DNA from 4 places in the Sphaerisporangium sp. NPDC049003 genome. Region 4 is predicted to be linked to each of the others. Evidence: predicted binding sites of a transcription regulator. Region 4 holds the regulator's gene; each other region holds the start of a gene.
The links. The regulator HrcA, encoded in region 4, represses chaperone genes, less so after heat shock. The targets are predictions, from matches to a motif close to TTGGCACTCTCNNNNNGAGAGTGCCAA.
Positions count from the first base shown of each region.

Region 1: a site for HrcA is predicted at 2,654-2,680, ahead of groL (chaperonin GroEL). Genes of this name have one in related genera too.
Region 2: a site for HrcA is predicted at 2,586-2,612, ahead of ACGFIV_RS35730 (FmdB family zinc ribbon protein). Genes of this name have one in related genera too.
Region 3: a site for HrcA is predicted at 2,829-2,855, ahead of ACGFIV_RS13540 (DNA starvation/stationary phase protection protein). Genes of this name have one in related genera too.

Region 1 covers NZ_JBICTU010000038.1:27,336-31,806, reverse strand. The annotation lists gene ACGFIV_RS31865 (TetR/AcrR family transcriptional regulator) at 113-751, shown strand; gene groL (chaperonin GroEL) at 900-2,525, opposite strand; gene ACGFIV_RS31855 (cold-shock protein) at 2,912-3,112, opposite strand; gene ACGFIV_RS31850 (MoaD/ThiS family protein) at 3,453-3,728, opposite strand; gene thrC (threonine synthase) at 3,742-4,471, opposite strand, start outside.
Region 2 covers NZ_JBICTU010000061.1:11,888-16,358, forward strand. The annotation lists gene ACGFIV_RS35720 (LCP family protein) at 1-713, opposite strand, end outside; gene ACGFIV_RS35725 (potassium/proton antiporter) at 843-2,345, shown strand; gene ACGFIV_RS35730 (FmdB family zinc ribbon protein) at 2,657-3,013, shown strand; gene ACGFIV_RS35735 (S-methyl-5'-thioadenosine phosphorylase) at 3,249-4,055, shown strand; gene cpaB (Flp pilus assembly protein CpaB) at 4,104-4,471, shown strand, end outside.
Region 3 covers NZ_JBICTU010000010.1:133,669-138,139, forward strand. The annotation lists gene ACGFIV_RS13535 (P-loop NTPase fold protein) at 1-2,212, shown strand, start outside; gene ACGFIV_RS13540 (DNA starvation/stationary phase protection protein) at 2,285-2,752, opposite strand; gene ACGFIV_RS13545 (MerR family transcriptional regulator) at 2,865-3,575, shown strand; gene ACGFIV_RS13550 (VIT domain-containing protein) at 3,572-4,471, shown strand, end outside.
Region 4 covers NZ_JBICTU010000002.1:112,426-116,896, reverse strand. The annotation lists gene ACGFIV_RS02480 (DUF3097 domain-containing protein) at 1-102, opposite strand, end outside; gene ACGFIV_RS02475 (hypothetical protein) at 124-1,128, opposite strand; gene hrcA (heat-inducible transcriptional repressor HrcA) at 1,313-2,323, shown strand; gene dnaJ (molecular chaperone DnaJ) at 2,324-3,466, shown strand; gene ACGFIV_RS02460 (16S rRNA (uracil(1498)-N(3))-methyltransferase) at 3,578-4,303, shown strand.

The sequences.
Region 1 (4,471 bases), on a different contig from region 4:
GGCGAGCCTCAACGTGTGCGCCGATCCTGGAGGGTCCCGCGTAGAGCACGGATGGCGATGGAGTGGCACCATCCGTGGTGTCGCTCCAATTTTCCTCTCTAGGATCGAGGACATGGGAGAACAGCTCGGCCTGCGTGAACGCAAGAAGCGGGAGACGCGGCAGCACATCGCCGACATGGCCATGGGCCTGTTCATGACTCGAGGGTTCGAGAACGTGACCGTGGCGGAGGTCGCGCGGGTGGCCGACGTCTCCGTCAACACGGTTTTCAACTACTTCAGGACCAAGGAGGACCTCTTCCTCGACCGCCAGGACAGCTTTGTGGACGAGCCGAGCCGGGTGGTCCGCGAGCGGCGGGCGGGCGAGTCCGTGATCGCCGCGCTGCGCCGGGACTTCTTCGAGGCGCTCGACGAGGGCGACTGGCGCAGCGGGCTGAACGACGGGGCCGAAGTGGTCGTCCGTCTGATCAACGAGAGCCCATCGCTCATGTCCCGCATGCGGGAGCTGGCCGAACGCCGGGAGGAGCACCTCGCCGAGACCCTGGCGGAGGAGACCGACGCGGACGAGGACGACCTCAGGCCCGGCCTCGTCGCCGCCCAGGTCTGCGCGGCCATCCGCCGGCTCGCGGCGGACGGCATAAGGCGCAAGATTGCCGGAGAGAGCCACGACGACGTCGTCAGGGACGTGCGCGCCCAGGCGCGGCTCGCCTTCGACCTGCTGGAGAACGGCATCGGCGCCTACGGCGTGGCCTGACGGCCCTTCCTCCCAGTCCGGGCGCGCCGCCTCCGACGAGCCGGCGGTCACCGGGAAGGTCGTAGCGCCGCCGCATCTCATAGGACTCCAAAGGGCCACCCCCGGTGGATCCGGGGATGGCCCTTTTGGTGACTTGCGAGCCGGAGGCTCAGAAGTCCATGTCGCCGCCGCCGGGCATGGCGGGAGCGGCCGGGGTCTTCTCGGGCTTCTCGGCGATGACCGCCTCGGTGGTGAGGAACAGGGCCGCGATGGACGCGGCGTTCTGCAGCGCCGAGCGGGTGACCTTGGCGGGGTCGATGATGCCCGCCTCGAGCATGTTGACATACTCGCCGGTCGCCGCGTTGAGGCCGATGCCCACCTCGAGGTTGCGGACGCGCTCGACCACGACGCCGCCTTCGAGGCCGGCGTTCACGGCGATCTGCTTCAGCGGCTCCTCGAGCGCCTTGCGGACGATCGCGGCACCGGTGGCCTCGTCGTTGAAGAGCTCCAGCTTGTCGAACGCCTTGGCGCCCGCCTGCAGCAGAGCCACGCCACCGCCGGGCACGATGCCCTCCTCGACGGCCGCCTTCGCGTTGCGAACGGCGTCCTCGATGCGGTGCTTGCGCTCCTTGAGCTCGACCTCGGTCGCCGCGCCGGCCTTGATGACGGCGACGCCGCCGGCCAGCTTGGCGAGGCGCTCCTGGAGCTTCTCGCGGTCGTAGTCGGAGTCGGTGTTCTCGATCTCGGCGCGGATCTGGTTGACCCGGCCGGAGATCTGCTCGGGGTCACCGGCGCCGTCGACGATGGTGGTCTCGTCCTTGGTGATGATGACCTGGCGCGCGCGGCCGAGCAGGTCGAGCGTGGCGGTCTCAAGCTTGAGGCCCACGTCCTCGCTGATGACCTGGCCACCGGTGAGGATGGAGATGTCACCCAGCATGGCCTTGCGGCGGTCGCCGAAGCCGGGGGCCTTGACGGCCACGGACTTGAACAGGCCGCGGATCTTGTTGACGACCAGGGTGGCCAGGGCCTCGCCCTCGACGTCCTCAGCGATGATCACGAGCGGCTTGCCGGCCTGCACGACCTTGTCGAGCAGCGGGAGCAGGTCCTTGTTGGCCGACACCTTGGAGTTGACGATGAGGATGTAGGGGTCGTCGAGGACGGCCTCCATCCGCTCCGGGTCGGTCACGAAGTAACCGGAGATGTAGCCCTTGTCGAAGCGCATACCCTCGGTGAGCTCAAGCTCCAGGCCGAAGGCGTTGCTCTCCTCGACGGTGATGACGCCTTCCTTGCCGACCTTGTCCATCGCCTCGGCGATCATCTCGCCGATCTGCGTGTCGCCGGCGGAGATGGAGGCGGTCGAAGCGATCTGCTCCTTGGTCTCCACGTCCTTCGCGAGCTTGGAGAGCTCCTCGCTGACGCGCTCGACGGCGGCCTCGATGCCCTTCTTCAGGGACATCGGGTTGGCGCCGGCGGCGACGTTGCGCAGGCCCTCGCGCACCAGCGCCTGGGCGAGCACGGTGGCGGTGGTGGTGCCGTCACCCGCGACGTCGTCGGTCTTCTTCGCGACCTCCTTGACGAGCTCGGCCCCGATCTTCTCCCACGGGTCCTCAAGCTCGATCTCCTTGGCGATCGAGACGCCGTCGTTGGTGATCGTGGGAGCGCCCCACTTCTTCTCCAGCACGACGTTGCGGCCCTTGGGACCCAAGGTCACCTTGACGGCATCGGCGAGCTGGTTCATACCGCGCTCGAGACCGCGCCGGGCGTCCTCGTTAAACGCGATCATCTTGGCTGCCATACGGCTAGACCTCCCAGATACAGGGTGGCTTGCAGCGGATCGAGCCGACGCCCGCGACGGCATGTAGACCCGCGAATTCACGACACCTGTCGCCGTGAACCGCCAGGCCCCATCGCCTCGATCCAGGTTTGTCACTCTCCCCAGGAGAGTGCCAACGAACTGTTTAGCACTCTACCCTGCCGAGTGCAAGCGACAACCCCTATGACCTGGGCGGCACAAGGATTTCTCTGACCGTATGCCGAATATTGGACCTGACCTCACGTGCGGGAGAGCACGGACATGACGGAAGGCTCGGCCCGTCCTGATGCACGACGAACCGAACCTTCCAGCTACTGACTGAGAGAGACCAGTGGATCTTCGTCGACGACCGGACAGCGCCGGTGTCGTCACACAGTCCGCACGGACTCCGCCTGTGGACCCTTCTGGCCCTGTGTGATCTCGAACTCCACCCGCTGACCCTGCTCAAGGGACCGGTATCCCTCGGACATGATCGCTGAGTAGTGGACAAACACGTCCTTACCACCGTCTACCGCGATGAAGCCGTAGCCCTTGTCCGCGTTAAACCATTTGACGGTGCCCTGCGCCACTTTCCGACTCCTCTTGCTGGGCTCCGGACCCCACCCACTCCTCCGCGAGGCCCGTGACCTTCGGAACCGAGACGCATGCGAACTCCTCGGCCACGTCGATCGTTCTCGACCATACCTGTGGCAAGGCTTGGCGCAACAGTGTCAAACACCAAACTACTTCTTGACGTTCGCTGTAAGCGGGACGCTACTTTTTCCCGCTCTGGTGCGTTAGTTGATAATTAAACTACACAGAAGGGCCAGGTAAGAACTTCTATTATGATAGTCAGGCCGTTCCAGGCCCCCTGGACATGCCAACGCCCACCCGTCCCAGGGACGCGTGGGCGTTGGGAGTACCCGAGGGTCAGCCTCCGGCGACCGCGGGGATCACCGAGATCTGCGCCCCGTCCGGCGTGACGGTGTCGAGTCCGTCTACAAAACGGACGTCCTCTTCTCCGACATACACGTTGACAAAACGGCGAATCTTGCCCGTTTCGTCCAGAATTCGGGCACCGATTCCGGGGAAGTCGGTCTCCAGCTTCTGCAACACCTCGCGAAGTGTCGCGCCTTCACCGTTCACCTCCGCGGCACCGTCGGTGTACGTACGGAGAATCGTCGGAATCCGCACAGAAACGCTCATTTATCGTGACCTTTCAGGAGTTATCGGCGATAGCCGTGCGGAATGCGTCGAGCGAGGGCCGGATGACGGCGGTGGGCCGGGCCTTGGCGGAGACCGCGTCGAGGGTCTTCAGGCCGTCCCCAGTGTTGAGCACCACCGTCTCGGCCTCCGGGTCCAGGAGGCCGTTCTGGACCAGTTTGCGGAGCACTCCCACGGTGACGCCGCCGGCGGTCTCACCGAAGATGCCCTCGGTGCGGGCCAGCAGGTGGATCGCGTCCACGACCTCGGCGTCCGTGACGTCCTCGACCGCTCCGCCCGTACGGCGGGCGATGTCCAGGACGTACGGCCCGTCGGCGGGGTTGCCGATGGCGAGCGACTTGGCGATGGTGTCCGGCTTGACCGGCTGGACGATGTCGAGACCGGCCTTGAAGGCGGACGACACCGGCGAGCACCCCGCGGCCTGCGCCCCAAAGATCTTGTAAGGCCTGTCCTCGACGAGCCCCAGCTTGATCAGTTCCTTGAAGCCCTTGTCGATCTTCGTGAGCTGCGAGCCCGAGGCCACCGGCACGATGATCTGGTCGGGGATCCGCCAGCCCAGCTGCTCGGCGATCTCGTACGCCAGGGTCTTGGAGCCCTCCCCGTAGTAGGGACGGAGGTTCACGTTGACGAAGCCCCACTTGTCGCCCAGCGGGTCGCCGATGAGCTCCGAGCAGAAGCGGTTGACCTCGTCGTAGGTGCCCTCGATGCCCACCAGGCGCCCGCCG
Region 2 (4,471 bases), on a different contig from region 4:
TTGATGCGGTCGAAGTCGCCCCCCGGCAGGTTGTACCGCTGCCGGACGAACAGAAGCGCCTTCTCGCCCTGCAGGTGCACCTCGCCCTGCGGCCACGTGATCTTGTTCATCGGGTCGTACACCTTGCGGGACACGTAGACGTCGACGCCGCCGATCACCTCGGTCATGGCGACGAACCCCTGGAAGTCGAGCGCCGCGAAGTGGTCGATACGTATCTTGGTCAGGTCCTCGACCGTCTTGATCAGCAGCTTGGGGCCACCGAAGGCGTACGCTGCGTTGATCTTGTTGTTTCCGTGCCCGGGGATACGGACATAAGAGTCGCGGGGGATGCCGATGAGGGTGAGCCGATCCCGGGCGGCCGGGACGTGGACGATCATGATCGTGTCGGCCCGCTGGTTGCCCGACTCGCCCGGCCGCTTGTCCGACCCGATGAGCAGCCAGTTCTGCGCGTCTCCGACGGCCTTGGCAGGCCGCCCCGCGTCCTCGGGGAACGCCCCAGGGATGCGCTGGATGTTGCCGTTCAGCGTGATCTGACGCTCCATCACCAGCGCGAACCCCGCCGCGAAGACCATGGCGAAGATGAGCCCCGTGACGATCAGCAGCCGGCGCACCAGGCGCCGCTTCTTGGGCGCCTTCGCCGGGACGGCCTCCTCGTCACCGGCGGATTCATCCTTCCTCGTGTTCTCCAGAACCGGGGAAGTCTCGTCGGTCACTGCCGTCACCTGATACCCGTCGATATAGCGCCTCTTGTGTCGCGTGTGACGGTAGCTCATAGCAGTTCATCGTGGTAGAGGCGCATACGAATACGACACAATGGACGGAAAACACGAGATGGGGGGCCGGTGAACCTGAATATCTGGCTGCTCCTCGCGTCCGTCGTCGTCATCGCCGCCATCGCCTCGGTGCGGGTGGCCCACCGCACGGGGCTGCCGAGCCTGCTGATCTATCTCGGGCTCGGCCTGCTGGTCGGCGAGGCGGGGCTGGGCATCCAGTTCGAGAACGCGCAGCTCGCGCAGCAGATCGGCCTCGCGGCCCTCGCCGTGATCCTCGCCGAGGGCGGCCTCACCACGAACTGGCAGCACGTCCGCCGGGCCGTACCTAGCGCTCTGGTGCTCGCCACGGTGGGCGTGGCCGTGAGCATCGTCGCCCTCGCGTCCGCCGTCCACTGGCTGCTGAACATGGACTGGCGTACGGCCCTGCTGCTCGGGGCCATCCTCGCCTCAACCGACGCGGCCGCGGTGTTCTCCGTACTGCGCCGTCTTCGCCTTCCCCAGCGCCTGTCCGGCATCCTGGAGGCCGAGTCCGGCTTCAACGACGCGCCCACGGTGATCGTCGTCGCCATGCTCAGCCAGGTGAACACTCCGCTGCCGAGCGTGGGGCACGTCGTCTTCGACGCCCTGTTCGAGCTGGCGGTCGGATGCGCGGTCGGCCTCGGGGTCGGCCCTCTCGGCGGATACGCCCTGCGGCGGGTGGCGCTGCCGTCGTCCGGCCTCTACCCCATCGCCGTGCTCGCCCTCGCGTTCGTCGCCTACAGCGGCGCGGCGCTCCTGCACGGCAGCGGCTTCCTCGCGGTGTACCTGGCCACTCTGGTCCTCGGCAACACGCGGCTGCCGCACCGGGCGGCGACCCGGGGCTTCGCCGAGGGGGCCGCGTGGCTGGCTCAGATCGGCCTGTTCGTCATGCTGGGCATCCTCGCCAGCCCTCACGAGTTGCCCGCCGCCGTCGTGCCCGGCCTGATCGCCGGCCTCGCTCTGCTCCTGGTCGCACGGCCCCTGTCCGTCGTGCTCTCGGCCCTGATCGTACGGCTGGGGCGCCTCGACGGGCTCTCCTGGCGCGAACAGGCGTTCCTGTCGTGGGCGGGACTACGAGGGGCGGTGCCCATCGTGCTCGCCACCATCCCGTGGGCGACCGGGCTCATCGGCGCCAAGGGGGTGTTCAACGAGGTCTTCGTCATCGTGATCGTCTTCACGATGGTGCAGGGGCCGACGCTGCCGTACCTCGCGCGGATCCTGCGGGTGAACGCGCTCGACGAGGCCCGCGACCTCGGGGTGGAGGCGGCCCCGCTGGAAGAGCTCAACGCCGACCTCCTGCAGATCACCATCCCACCGGGCTCGGGGCTCCACGGAGTCGAGATCTTCGAGCTTCGCCTGCCCTCGGACGCGGCCGTCACCATGGTCGTACGCGAGGGCCGCTCATTCGTCCCCGAGGGCTCCACACGCCTGCGGGCCGAGGATCAGCTCCTGGTCGTCACCACGGCCGCGTACAGGCAGACCGTCGAACGCCGCCTTCGAGCGGTGAGCCGCCGCGGCAAACTCGCCGGCTGGTACGGCGAACGCGGCGAGTGACAGCCCCTCACCACGCACAAGCCACCTCACGGCCCTCCCGCAGGGCCACCTCACGCACGGGCCACCTCACGCACGGGCCACCTCACGCAGGGCCGTCGCCTCTTTACGCAGGCCGCTCGCACAGTCACCGCATGGCTCGCACGGTCACTGCGGTGGGGCCTCTTACGGGGTACCCCACAGAGCCTGTGACGGGGATTAGAACCTGCCTGGGTGGCGTTCAGCCTAATCGGCTGCGTACCATTAGCAGTCGCATCGGTAGAGTGCCAGTCTGCGTGAGTCATACTCGGCTTGAGTCATACGAGGAGGAGTGCGTGCCCACCTACCAGTACGCCTGTACCGCTTGCGGTGAAGGGCTCGAAGTCGTCCAGAGATTCTCCGACGACGCGCTGACCACATGCCCAAGCTGCGAGGGCCAGCTGCGCAAGGTGTTCTCGGCCGTCGGCATCGTCTTCAAGGGCTCCGGCTTCTATCGGACGGACAACCGCTCGTCCACCACCTCCGGGGTCTCGTCGTCCAGCGGTTCCCCCGCTTCTTCTGGTTCCTCGGCTTCCTCCGGTTCCAGCGGCTCCGGGGACTCCGGCGGCTCCGACTCCGGAAGCACCACCACGACCAAGAAGGAGCCCGCCTCGGCGAGTTCTTCGGCGTCCGCGAGCAGCTCGGCCGCCTGACGACGCCCGGGTTGTACGGCTCCCCCGCAGGCCGTACAACCTTTCTTGAGCCCCCTCGGACCTCGGGTCTTCGGACCTGGCAGCGATGCGCCCGCCGACGCTGTGTATCAGCGGCGGGAATCACCCATCACAACGTGCCACGATCTCCGTGCCACCCGTCATTTCGCCCTAGGGTTATCCACAGGTCTCGACTCCGGTCTCTTCCGCGCGGGGCCGGGGCGCTAGTGTCTGCGCCATGGTCATGAGAGCGGAAATCGGGGTCATCGGCGGTTCAGGGTTCTACTCCCTCCTTGATGATGCCGAAGAGATCGACGTCGCCACGCCGTACGGGCCGCCGAGCGACACCATCACTGTCGGCCACATCGGCTCGCGCGCGGTCGCGTTCGTGCCCCGCCACGGCCGCGATCACCGGTTTGCTCCCCATCGCATTCCCTACCGGGCGAACCTCTGGGCTCTTCGCTCCCTCGGCGTGCGCCAGGTGCTGGCGCCGAGCGCCGTCGGATCCCTCCGCCTTCAGTACGGTCCGGGCACCCTTGTGATCCCTGACCAGCTCGTCGATCGCACGTCGGGCCGGGTGCAGACCTATTACGACACGAGCGGCGCGGTCCACGTCCCCTTCGCCGATCCCTACTGCCCCGTCGGCAGGGCCCTGTCCTATTCAAGGGCCGAAGCCGAAGGCTGGAATGCCGTCGACGGGGGCACTCTCGTCGTCATCGAGGGTCCCCGCTTCTCCACCAGGGCGGAGTCCCGCTGGTTCGCCTCCAACGGCTGGTCGATCGTCGGCATGACCGGCTATCCGGAGGCCGTTCTCGCCCGCGAGCTGGCCCTGTGCTACACCACGCTGGCCCTGGTCACCGATCACGACGCCGGAGTCGAGACGGGTGAGGGCGTCACCCAGGACGAGGTCTTCGAGTTCTTCGCGGCCAACAGCGAGCGCATGCGCGCACTCGTCGGCTCGGTGGCCGCCGAGCTGCCGACAGAACGCGCCTGCCCCTGCGGCGACGCACTGAACGGCATCAAGCTCCCCTTCGAACTCCCCTGATCCCCCCACTCGACCCACGAACCTCACCTTCAGCCGCAGGAGACACCCATGCGGGCCGCACTCCGTGCAGTTCGGGTACTCAACCGCCGGCGCCGGCTCGTGGCCGTCGTCCTCGCGGCGATGGCCACGGCGAGTGTCGGCCTGGCCATGCGTCCGGCTCCGTCCACCGAGGTCCTGGCCGCCGCCCGGGACCTCAGGGCAGGCACGCTGTCAGCCTCAGACCTGACCGTGGCACTCATCCCTGACGCAGCGGTGCCCGACGGCGCGCTCCGCCCCGGAGCGCCCGTCGCCGGACGCGTCCTGGCCGCTCCGGCCCGGCGCGGCGAGCCTCTCACCGACGTACGCCTGCTCGGCCCCTCCCTGATCGACGCCTACGGCCCCGGCATGCTTGCCACGCCCGTACGCATCACCGACGC
Region 3 (4,471 bases), on a different contig from region 4:
CCTGCTGGCCGAGGACGAGCCGCTCACGTCCGAGATCGCCGCGTTGCTCGACGAGGGCGCCGCCTCCGGCGAGGCGGTGCGGGAGCTGGCGCGGTGGGGCCTGCTCGGGCAGGGCCGGCCGTTCTCCGACCCCGCGGTCCGCGGGGCCGTCACCGGACGGCTGGACCCCGAGGAGCTGTCGCGGGTGTCCGGCCTGCTGCGCCGGTGGCGTGCCGCCCGCCGCGGCGCGCGGCCCCGCACCCGGCTGACCGGCGACCGGTGGACCATCAACGACAGGCTCGGCCATCGGGTCCACGCCGAGGCCATCGCGGCGTTCGTCCGCCATCCCGACACGCGGCCCCCGCTGACCATCGGCATCAAGGGGCCCTGGGGGGCGGGCAAGACCTCGCTGATGCGCATGGTGCAGGATCTGCTGGATCCGGGCGCCGCCGAGGACCGGCCCGCCGAGATCCACCTCAACCGGCACCGCCGTACGCCGGAGGAGGTGACCAACGCGGAGGTGCTCGCGCGGTCCAAGGTCCCCGAGGAGGGCCGCGCGGAGTACGCGGTGCCCGGCGAGCTGCCGCTGCGGCACGCCGACTGGCGGCCGACCGTCTGGTTCAACCCGTGGATGTACCAGAGCGGCGAGCAGGTCTGGGCGGGGCTGGCCCACGAGATCATCACCCAGGTCACCGGCCGACTGCCCCGAGGCGAGCGCGAGCGCTTCTGGCTGACGCTCAACCTGTCGCGGATCGACAGGGAGGCCGTCCGGAGGCGGGCCTACCGGCTGGCCGCCACCCGCCTGCTGCCGGTGGCCCTGGCGTTCTGCGCCACCCTGCTGTTCTGCGCCGCCGCCCTGGCCGCCGGGGCCCTGGTGCCCGCGCTGGGCTCCTTCCTGCGCGGCACGGCGGCGGCCGTCGGGTCCGGGGGCTCGCTGGTCCTGCTGGCCGCGACGGCCGTACGGCTGGCGCGGTTCCTCGGCGAGTCGGCCGACACCGCGTTCCGCAGGCTGGTCCGCCAGCCGGACCTGCTGGGCGTGTCCCCCGAGCTGGTCAAGGAGCTGACCCCCGACCCTGGCTACCGGTCCAGGACCGGGTTCCTGCACCTGGTGCAGACGGACATGCGCAGCGTGCTCGGCATGGTGGCCACCGAGGAGCGGCCCCTGGTGGTGTTCGTGGACGACCTCGACAGGTGCTCGCCCGGTACGGTCGCGCAGGTCATCGAGGCGGTGAACCTGTTCCTGGCCGGGGAGTTCCCCAACTGCGTGTTCGTGCTGGCCATGGAGCCCGAGGTCGTGGCGGCGCACGTGGAGGTGGCCTACCGCGACCTCGCCCGCACGCTGCCCGCGGCCATGGAGGAGCGTTCGGGTCTCGGGTGGCGGTTCCTGGAGAAGATCGTGCAGTTGCCGCTCAGCGTGCCGCTGCTGGACGACGGGGAACGGGTCCCCGCCTTCCTCCGCACCCTGCTCGACGTCCCCGCCGCGCCGTACGGCGGGCGGGCGGGCGCCCAGGACGGCGGCGAGGGCCCCGCCGGGCAGGCCCGTCCCCCGCAGCCCGATCCGGAGCTGGTCGACCGCCTTGAGGCGGCCATCAGGGCGCAGGGCCCGACCGCCGACGACCTCGACGCGGTCGCGCGCACGGTCCAGGAGACGGTGGCCGCCGCCCCCGCCTCACCGGGGCGGGCCGGGTACGACGACGCCATCGGCGGGCTGTCGGCCGCCGCGCGGCTCGCCGCCGACCGCGTCTACGACGAGCTCTACAGCGACCAGAACGCGTACGCCGCCATCGAGCGGGCTCTTCCCGCGCTCACGCTGAGCAATCCGCGGGAGCTCAAGAGGTATGTGAACGTGTTCCGGTTCTACTCCTTCGTCACCTACAGGCGCGCCCTGGCCGGAGCGCCACGGGCGAGCGACGAGGAGGTGGCCAAGCTCGCGGTGCTGACGATCCGCTGGCCGCATCTGCTCTCCCTGCTGGCACGGGAAGCGGACAGCGTGGGACACGCGCGGCCGCAGGCCTCCCCCGAGCCGGGCGGGCCACAGCGCGGGAGCGGTCAGACGGTGCTCGACCGGCTGGAGCGCGCGGCGGCCGGCGCGAGAGATGACGAATGGGCGGGCGCCCTCACCGAGGCGGGGCTGCTGAGTAACGCGAGGGCCGGCACGGCCCGCTGGGACGCGCTGCGCGCCCTGCTGTCCGCCCGGCCCTCGATCGCCTACCTCGCGCGCGACCTGCTCTGACGCCCTGCTCCGGCGCTGCCGGAACGGATGGACGGCCTCCGGGCCTTGACCACCCGGAGAGCCCGAAATCGCTCAGCGCTGCGCCTGGATCATCCAGTGCTGCTTCTCCAGGTCCTGGGTGATCTCGATGAGGAGGTCCTGCGTGACCGGATCGGCCTCTTCCGTCGTGTTCACACGCTCGCGCATGCGCGAGATGACGGCTCCGAGGATGTCGGTGAACGCCGCGACGACCTTCCCGTCGTCGATGTAGCCCGCGTCGAGCGGGTGGATCTGGGTGTCGCGGGCGACGGTGGCCACGCGCCCGTCGGGGTTGACCCCGAGGGCCACGGCACGCTCCGCCGCGTCGTCGGCGCGGTTCCTCGCGATGCCGACGATCTCGTCCAGCTGCAGGTGCAGCGACCGGAAGTTGCGCCCGATCAGATTCCAGTGAGCCTGCTTGCCCGCCAGCGAGAGGTCGAGCAGGTCGATGAGCGCGCCCTGGAGGGCCTCACCGGTGATCTTCTGGTTGTCGCCTGAAAGAGGGCTGGTGATCTGGGCCATGAAGTTTCTCCCCCTCAAGAGTCGTTTATGGCCTTCGTACCTAGAACGCCCTAACCGGTCTGCGTCGTTCTAAACGTTGACACTGTAATGATTGCAGTGTCATTATCGAGGTATGAGTGACACCTGGACCATCGGCGAGCTGGCGGAGCGGGCGGCGACCACACTGCGCCCCACGCAGCGGCCCAACGGCCGGGTTCGCGACGTGCCCAACGAGCGGCTCATCCGGTGGTACACGACGATCGGCCTGCTCGACCCGCCGCTGACCCGCCGGGGCAGGGTCGCGCTGTACGGCAGGCGCCACCTCCTCCAGCTGATCGCGGTCAAACGCCGGCAGGCCGACGGTCGTTCCATCGCCGACATCCAGGCCGAGCTGGCGGGCGCGGCCGACTCCACGCTCGAAGCCATCGCGAACATCCCCGCGGACGGCCTCCCGCCCGGTGGCACCGGCCCCGACGGCGACCTCGACGGGAAGCCGGGCCTTCCGGCCGCCCGCCCGCGCTTCTGGGCGCAACGGCCGGCGGCCCCCGCCGAGGCCGCCCCGGAGCCCGCCGCCGCAGCCGTGCCCGCGGGCCTGCCCGGCCTCGACGGCGACGCCCCTCCAGGCGCGCGCCTCCCCGGGCTCGTCCACGGCGTGCGGCTCGCGCCGGGGGTCACTCTGCTGCTCGAAGGGCGGGCGGCCGGGCCCGGCGACATCGCCGCGATCCAGGAGGCCGCCGCGCCACTTCTCGCCGTACTCCGCGACCGGGGCCTGTCCGGCTCGGCCGCCGCCCATCCCGTCAACCCCGACCTCGACCGATCCCCGTCCGAAGGGATGCAATCATGACTGTTCAGATCACCGCGTTGAAGCCCGGTGAGTACACCCCGCTGCCCGACGCGGGGCTGGGCGCGCTGCGGACCGGGAAGGGGAACCTCCCGCTGGAGAGCGTCGAGGTGGACGCCCGGATCACCGCCCTCACCTGCGGCGTGGAGGTCGCCCAGGGATTCCGCAACCCCTACGACGTGCCGCTTGAGGCGACCTACGTCTTCCCGCTGCCCGACAGGGCGGCGGTGACCGCCTTCCGCATGGAGGCGGACGGGCGGGTGGTCGAGGGCGTCCTGAAGGAGCGCGGCCAGGCCCGGCAGGACTACGACCAGGCCGTTTCCGAGGGGCGGCGGGCCGCCATCGCCGAGGAGGAGCGCCCGGACGTCTTCACCATGCGGGTCGGCAACATCGTGCCCGGCGAGCGGGTGACGGTGCGGCTGACGCTCAGCCAGCCGCTTCCGTACGAGGACGGCGCCGCGACCTTCCGCTTCCCTCTCGTCGTGGCGCCCCGTTACATCCCGGGCACCCCGCTCGACGGCCACTCGGCGGGGGACGGCGTGGCCCCCGACACCGACGCCGTGCCGGACGCGTCGCGGATCACTCCCCCGGTGCTGCTTCCCGGCTTCCCCGACCCGGTGCGGCTGTCGCTCACGGCCCGCGTGGACCCGGGCGGGCTCGACCTGCGGGAGATGCGGTCCAGCCTGCACGTGGTCACCGAGGAGGAGGGCGTCGTCCGGCTCCAGCCTGGCGAGCGGCTCGACCGCGACTTCGTCCTGCGCCTGGAGTTCACCGCCTCCAGCTCGCTCACGCTCGTACCGGACCGCGAGACAGGCGGACCCGGTGACGGCGACGGTGACGGCGACGGCACCTTCACGCTCACCGTGCTGCCGCCGGAGCAGGACGGGCGGGCGGCGCGG
Region 4 (4,471 bases):
GTCCTCCACCACGAGGTCGGGCTCGGCGGGGACCTGCGGGATCTTCCCGCGTAGCGGCCTCCGCCAGTCGCCGGCCAGAACGTCCCGTCCGTAGTCCCGCATACCTGGGCACGCTAGCAAAGATCACGCTCCGGGCGGCGTGCCCTGCGGCCACGCGCCACCGTAGGAGGCGGCGGCCCGGCGCTTGCGGGCGCGGCTGCGCCGGACGAGCACGACGATCGTGGTGACGACCGCGAAGACGAACCCGGCCAGCGGGATGAGGACCAGCGAGGCCACTCCACCGGCCAGCGCGCCCGTGCTGCCGGCCAGCGACTTGCCGACACCGAACAGGACCTGCTTGCCGTCCGACGCGTCACAGCTGATCTTGTACGTGCCGGCCGCCGGGACGCCGATGGTGAACAGCGACTCCCAGAGCCGCCCGTCCGCGGTGACGGTCTGCTTGGACGTCGGCTTGGTGAGGTCGGCCTTCTTGCCCTCGGCGTTGAGCGCGAAGCAGGTGACCTTGGCGGGCCCGGACGTCGAGGCGTACAAGATGGGCTTGTCCGCGGGGTCGATCGCCGCGGACACGCTGCCGCCGCTCTCGAAGGTCTGCGTCGGCGCCGCGTCGTTGAGGGTCTTGGACACCCCTCCGGCGAAGCCGGCGACGCCCACGACGACGCAGACGATGGCGATGAGCCAGGCCAGCACGATCCACAGCACGCGGGGCCGGATGGGGCCGGGGGCGGAGTGAGCAGGGGACCCGTAGGGCCGCTGCTGCGAGCCGGGCGGCGGGGGAGGCGGCGTGCCGTACGAGGGGCCGTAGGAAGGGCCGCCCTGAGGGGCGCCCTGAGGCGCGTCGTACGAGGGGCCCGACGGGGCGCCGTACGAGGGGCCCGACGGGGCGCCGTACGAGGGGCCCGACGGGGCGCCGTACGAGGGGGCCGCCGGGGTGCCGTACGAGGGGGCCGCCGGGGTGCCGTAGGAGGGGGCGCCGGGGGAGTTGCCATATGCGGGCGATCCGTAGGAAGGGGCGCCGCCGGCGGGCGCGCCTACGGACGGGGAGCCGGGCAGGGGACCATGGTCGCCGGGGGAGTTGGGACGCGGAAGCCTGGTGGTCGCGTCGTTCAGCCGGGGGTCGTTCTCACTCATGTACCAGAGTGTGGAGGATCCGACTTGCCGAGCGATAGCAAGTGGCTTGACCCTGACTAGGGGAGGTCGTGCGTATGGGTTATCGCACCCTGTCGGCCGGAGCCGTACACTTGGCACTCGGGAACACAGAGTGCCAGACCAGGTGTTCACGCAGGCACGAACGCAGGGCAGGGAGGTGAGCACGTTGCTCGATGAGCGTAAGCTCGCAGTTCTGCGCGCCGTTGTCGAGGACTACGTGTCCACCAACGAGCCGGTCGGGTCCAAAGCGCTCGCGGAGCGGCACAATCTGGGGGTCTCTCCGGCCACCGTGCGCAACGACATGGCCGTGCTCGAAGAGCAGGGTTACATCACGCAACCCCACACCAGCGCGGGTCGCGTGCCCACCGACAAGGGCTACCGGTTGTTCGTCGACCGGCTGTCCCAGATCAAGCCGCTGTCCGGCGCCGAGCGCCGGGCCATCGAGACCTTCCTTGCGGGCGCCGTCGACCTCGACGACGTCGTGACCCGCACGGTGCGGCTGCTCGCGCAGTTGACTCGGCAGGTCGCCGTGGTGCAGTATCCATCGCTGATCCGTTCCACGGTCCGGCACGTCGAGCTCGTGCCGCTGGCCGAGCGGCGGATCATGCTGGTGCTGATCACCAACACCGGGCGGGTCGAGCAGCGAGTCGTCGACCTTCCCGATGTGGTGGAGGACGACCGGATCGCGCATCTGCGGGCGGTGCTCAACGCCTGCCTCGACGGATGCCGCCTCAACCGCGTGCCAGAGACGGTGGCCGACCTGCACGGCCGGCTTCCCGAGGAGGACCGGCCGGTGGCGACCACGATCCTGTCCGTTCTCCTCGAAACCCTGGTCGACCGGCACGACGAGAAGATCGTCTTCGCCGGGGCCGCCAACCTCGCGGGCGACTTCAGCGTCGGCCTGCGCGAGGTCCTGGAGGCTCTGGAGGAGCAGGTCGTGCTCATGCGGCTGCTCGGCGAGGCGGGCGACTCGGCCGCGCTCACGGTGCGGATCGGCTCGGAGAATCCCTACTCCGGGCTTCACGGCACCTCGATCGTCGCCGCCGGATACGGTTCGGGCGACAATGAACTGGCTCGGCTCGGAGTGCTGGGCCCGACGCGAATGGACTACCCGGTGACTATGGGAGCGGTGCGCGCAGTCGCACGCTATGTCGGCCAGATCCTGGCGGGGTCCTAGGTGGCCCGCGACTATTACGGCATCCTCGGGGTCCGCCGTGACGCCAGCCCGGATGAGATCAAGAAGGCGTATCGCCGCCTCGCGCGCGAGCTCCATCCCGACATCAACCCCGACCCTGAGACGCAGGAGCGCTTCAAGGAGATCAACCAGGCGTACGAGGTCCTGTCGGACCCGAACAAGCGCCAGATGTTCGATCTCGGAGCCGACCCCTTCGGCGGCGCGGGCGCCGGCCCGGGAGCCGGTGCGGCCGGCTTCGGCGCGGGCTTCCCGTTCAGCGACATCATGGACGCCTTCTTCGGCGGCGGTGGCGGGTCCCGCGGGCCCCGGTCCCGGGCGAGGCGCGGGCGCAACGCGACGATCCGCGTCGAGCTCGACCTGGCCGAGTCGGCGTTCGGCACCACGCGCGAGCTGGTGGTCGACACCGCCGTGCTGTGCGAGATCTGCCACGGGTCGGGCGCGGCGTCGGGCACCCACCCCGACACCTGTGACATGTGCCACGGGCGCGGCGAGATCTCGCAGGTCACCCGGTCGTTCCTCGGCCAGGTGATGACCGCTCGCCCCTGCCCGCAGTGCGGCGGTTTCGGGTCGATCATCCAGCATCCCTGCCAGGAGTGCTCCGGCGACGGGCGGGTGCGCACCCGGCGCACGATCAAGGTCCGCATCCCGGCGGGCGTCGAGGACGGCACCCACATCCAGCTCGCCGGAGAGGGCGAGGTCGGTCCCGGCGGAGGCCCCCCCGGAGACCTGTTCCTGGAGATCGTCGAGCGGCCTCACGAGATCTTCGAGCGGCGGGGCGACGACCTGCACTGCACGGTCCAGATCCCGATGACCGCGGCGGCGCTCGGCACGATCCTGACCGTGGAGACGCTCGACGGCGCCGAGGAGATCGACGTGCGGCCCGGCACCCAGGCCGGTCACGTCCTTCCCCTGTACGGCCGGGGCATCCAGCGGCTCAACGAGACCGGCCGGGGCGACCTGCTGATCCACGTGAACGTGGAGACGCCCACCCGCCTCGACCCGGCCCAGGAGGAGTTGCTCAAGGAGCTGTCCAAGCTGCGCGGCGAGGAGCGCCCCCCGGGCAAGTTCGCCCCCGGGCAGCAGGGCTTCTTCTCCCGCCTCAGGGACGCCTTCAACGGCCGCTGACCCCTCGGAGCCAACACAAGGCACCCGCCGGACTCGGCACGTAAGGCATTCGCCGGAGCCCGTACGGCCCGTGGTTCGCGGAGGTCGTGCGGGCGTGGCTAAGGTTTGCGGGTGAGCGTCCCCGTCTTCCTCGCCGACGACCTGTCCGGGCAGGAGATCGTCCTTTCCGGCCCCGAGGGGCGGCACGCCGCCACCGTGCGGCGGTTGCGCGCCGGTGAGCGCGTCGACCTGACGGACGGCAGGGGCGCGGTCGCCGAATGCGTCGTGCGCGACGTCGCCAGGGACTCCCTCCGGCTGGAGGTCCTCGGCCGTCGCACGGTGCCGGCGCCGGCCCCGCGCCTCGTGGTCGTCCAGGGCCTGCCCAAGGGCGACAGGGGCGAGCTGGCGGTCGAGATGATGACCGAGGCCGGGGTGGACGTCATCGTCCCCTGGGCCGCCGCCCGGTGCGTGACCCAGTGGAAGGGCGACCGCGCGGGCAAGGCGCTGACCCGCTGGCGCTCCACCGCCAGGGAGGCCGGCAAGCAGGCCCGGCGGTTCCACCTGCCGGAGGTCACCGAGCAGGCCACGACGGCCGAGGTGGCCGCTCTGCTGCGGGGCGCGGCCGTCGCGGCCGTACTGCACGAGGAGGCCGAGGCGCCCCTGTCCCAGCTCGCCCTCCCCGCGTCCGGCGACATCGTGACGGTGGTCGGCCCCGAGGGCGGGATCACCGGCGAGGAGGTCGAGCGGTTCAGGGAGGCGGGCGCCACGACGGCCCTGCTGGGCCCCACCGTGCTGCGGACCTCCACGGCCGGCGTGGCCGCCGCCGCGGTGCTGCTCACCCGCTCCGGCCGCTGGTGACCCCGGCCGCCGTCTCGGGCCGTTGGTCACCCTGGCCGCCATCTACGTACGGCCGCTGGTGAGGCCGGGCGAGGACGGCGGCCCCGCCTCGCGCGGCTTATAGCGCGGAACCCCTGGCGGCGGGCCCTCTCCTGGGGAAACACCCGAGGTCTTTCCGGTTCTTGTCCC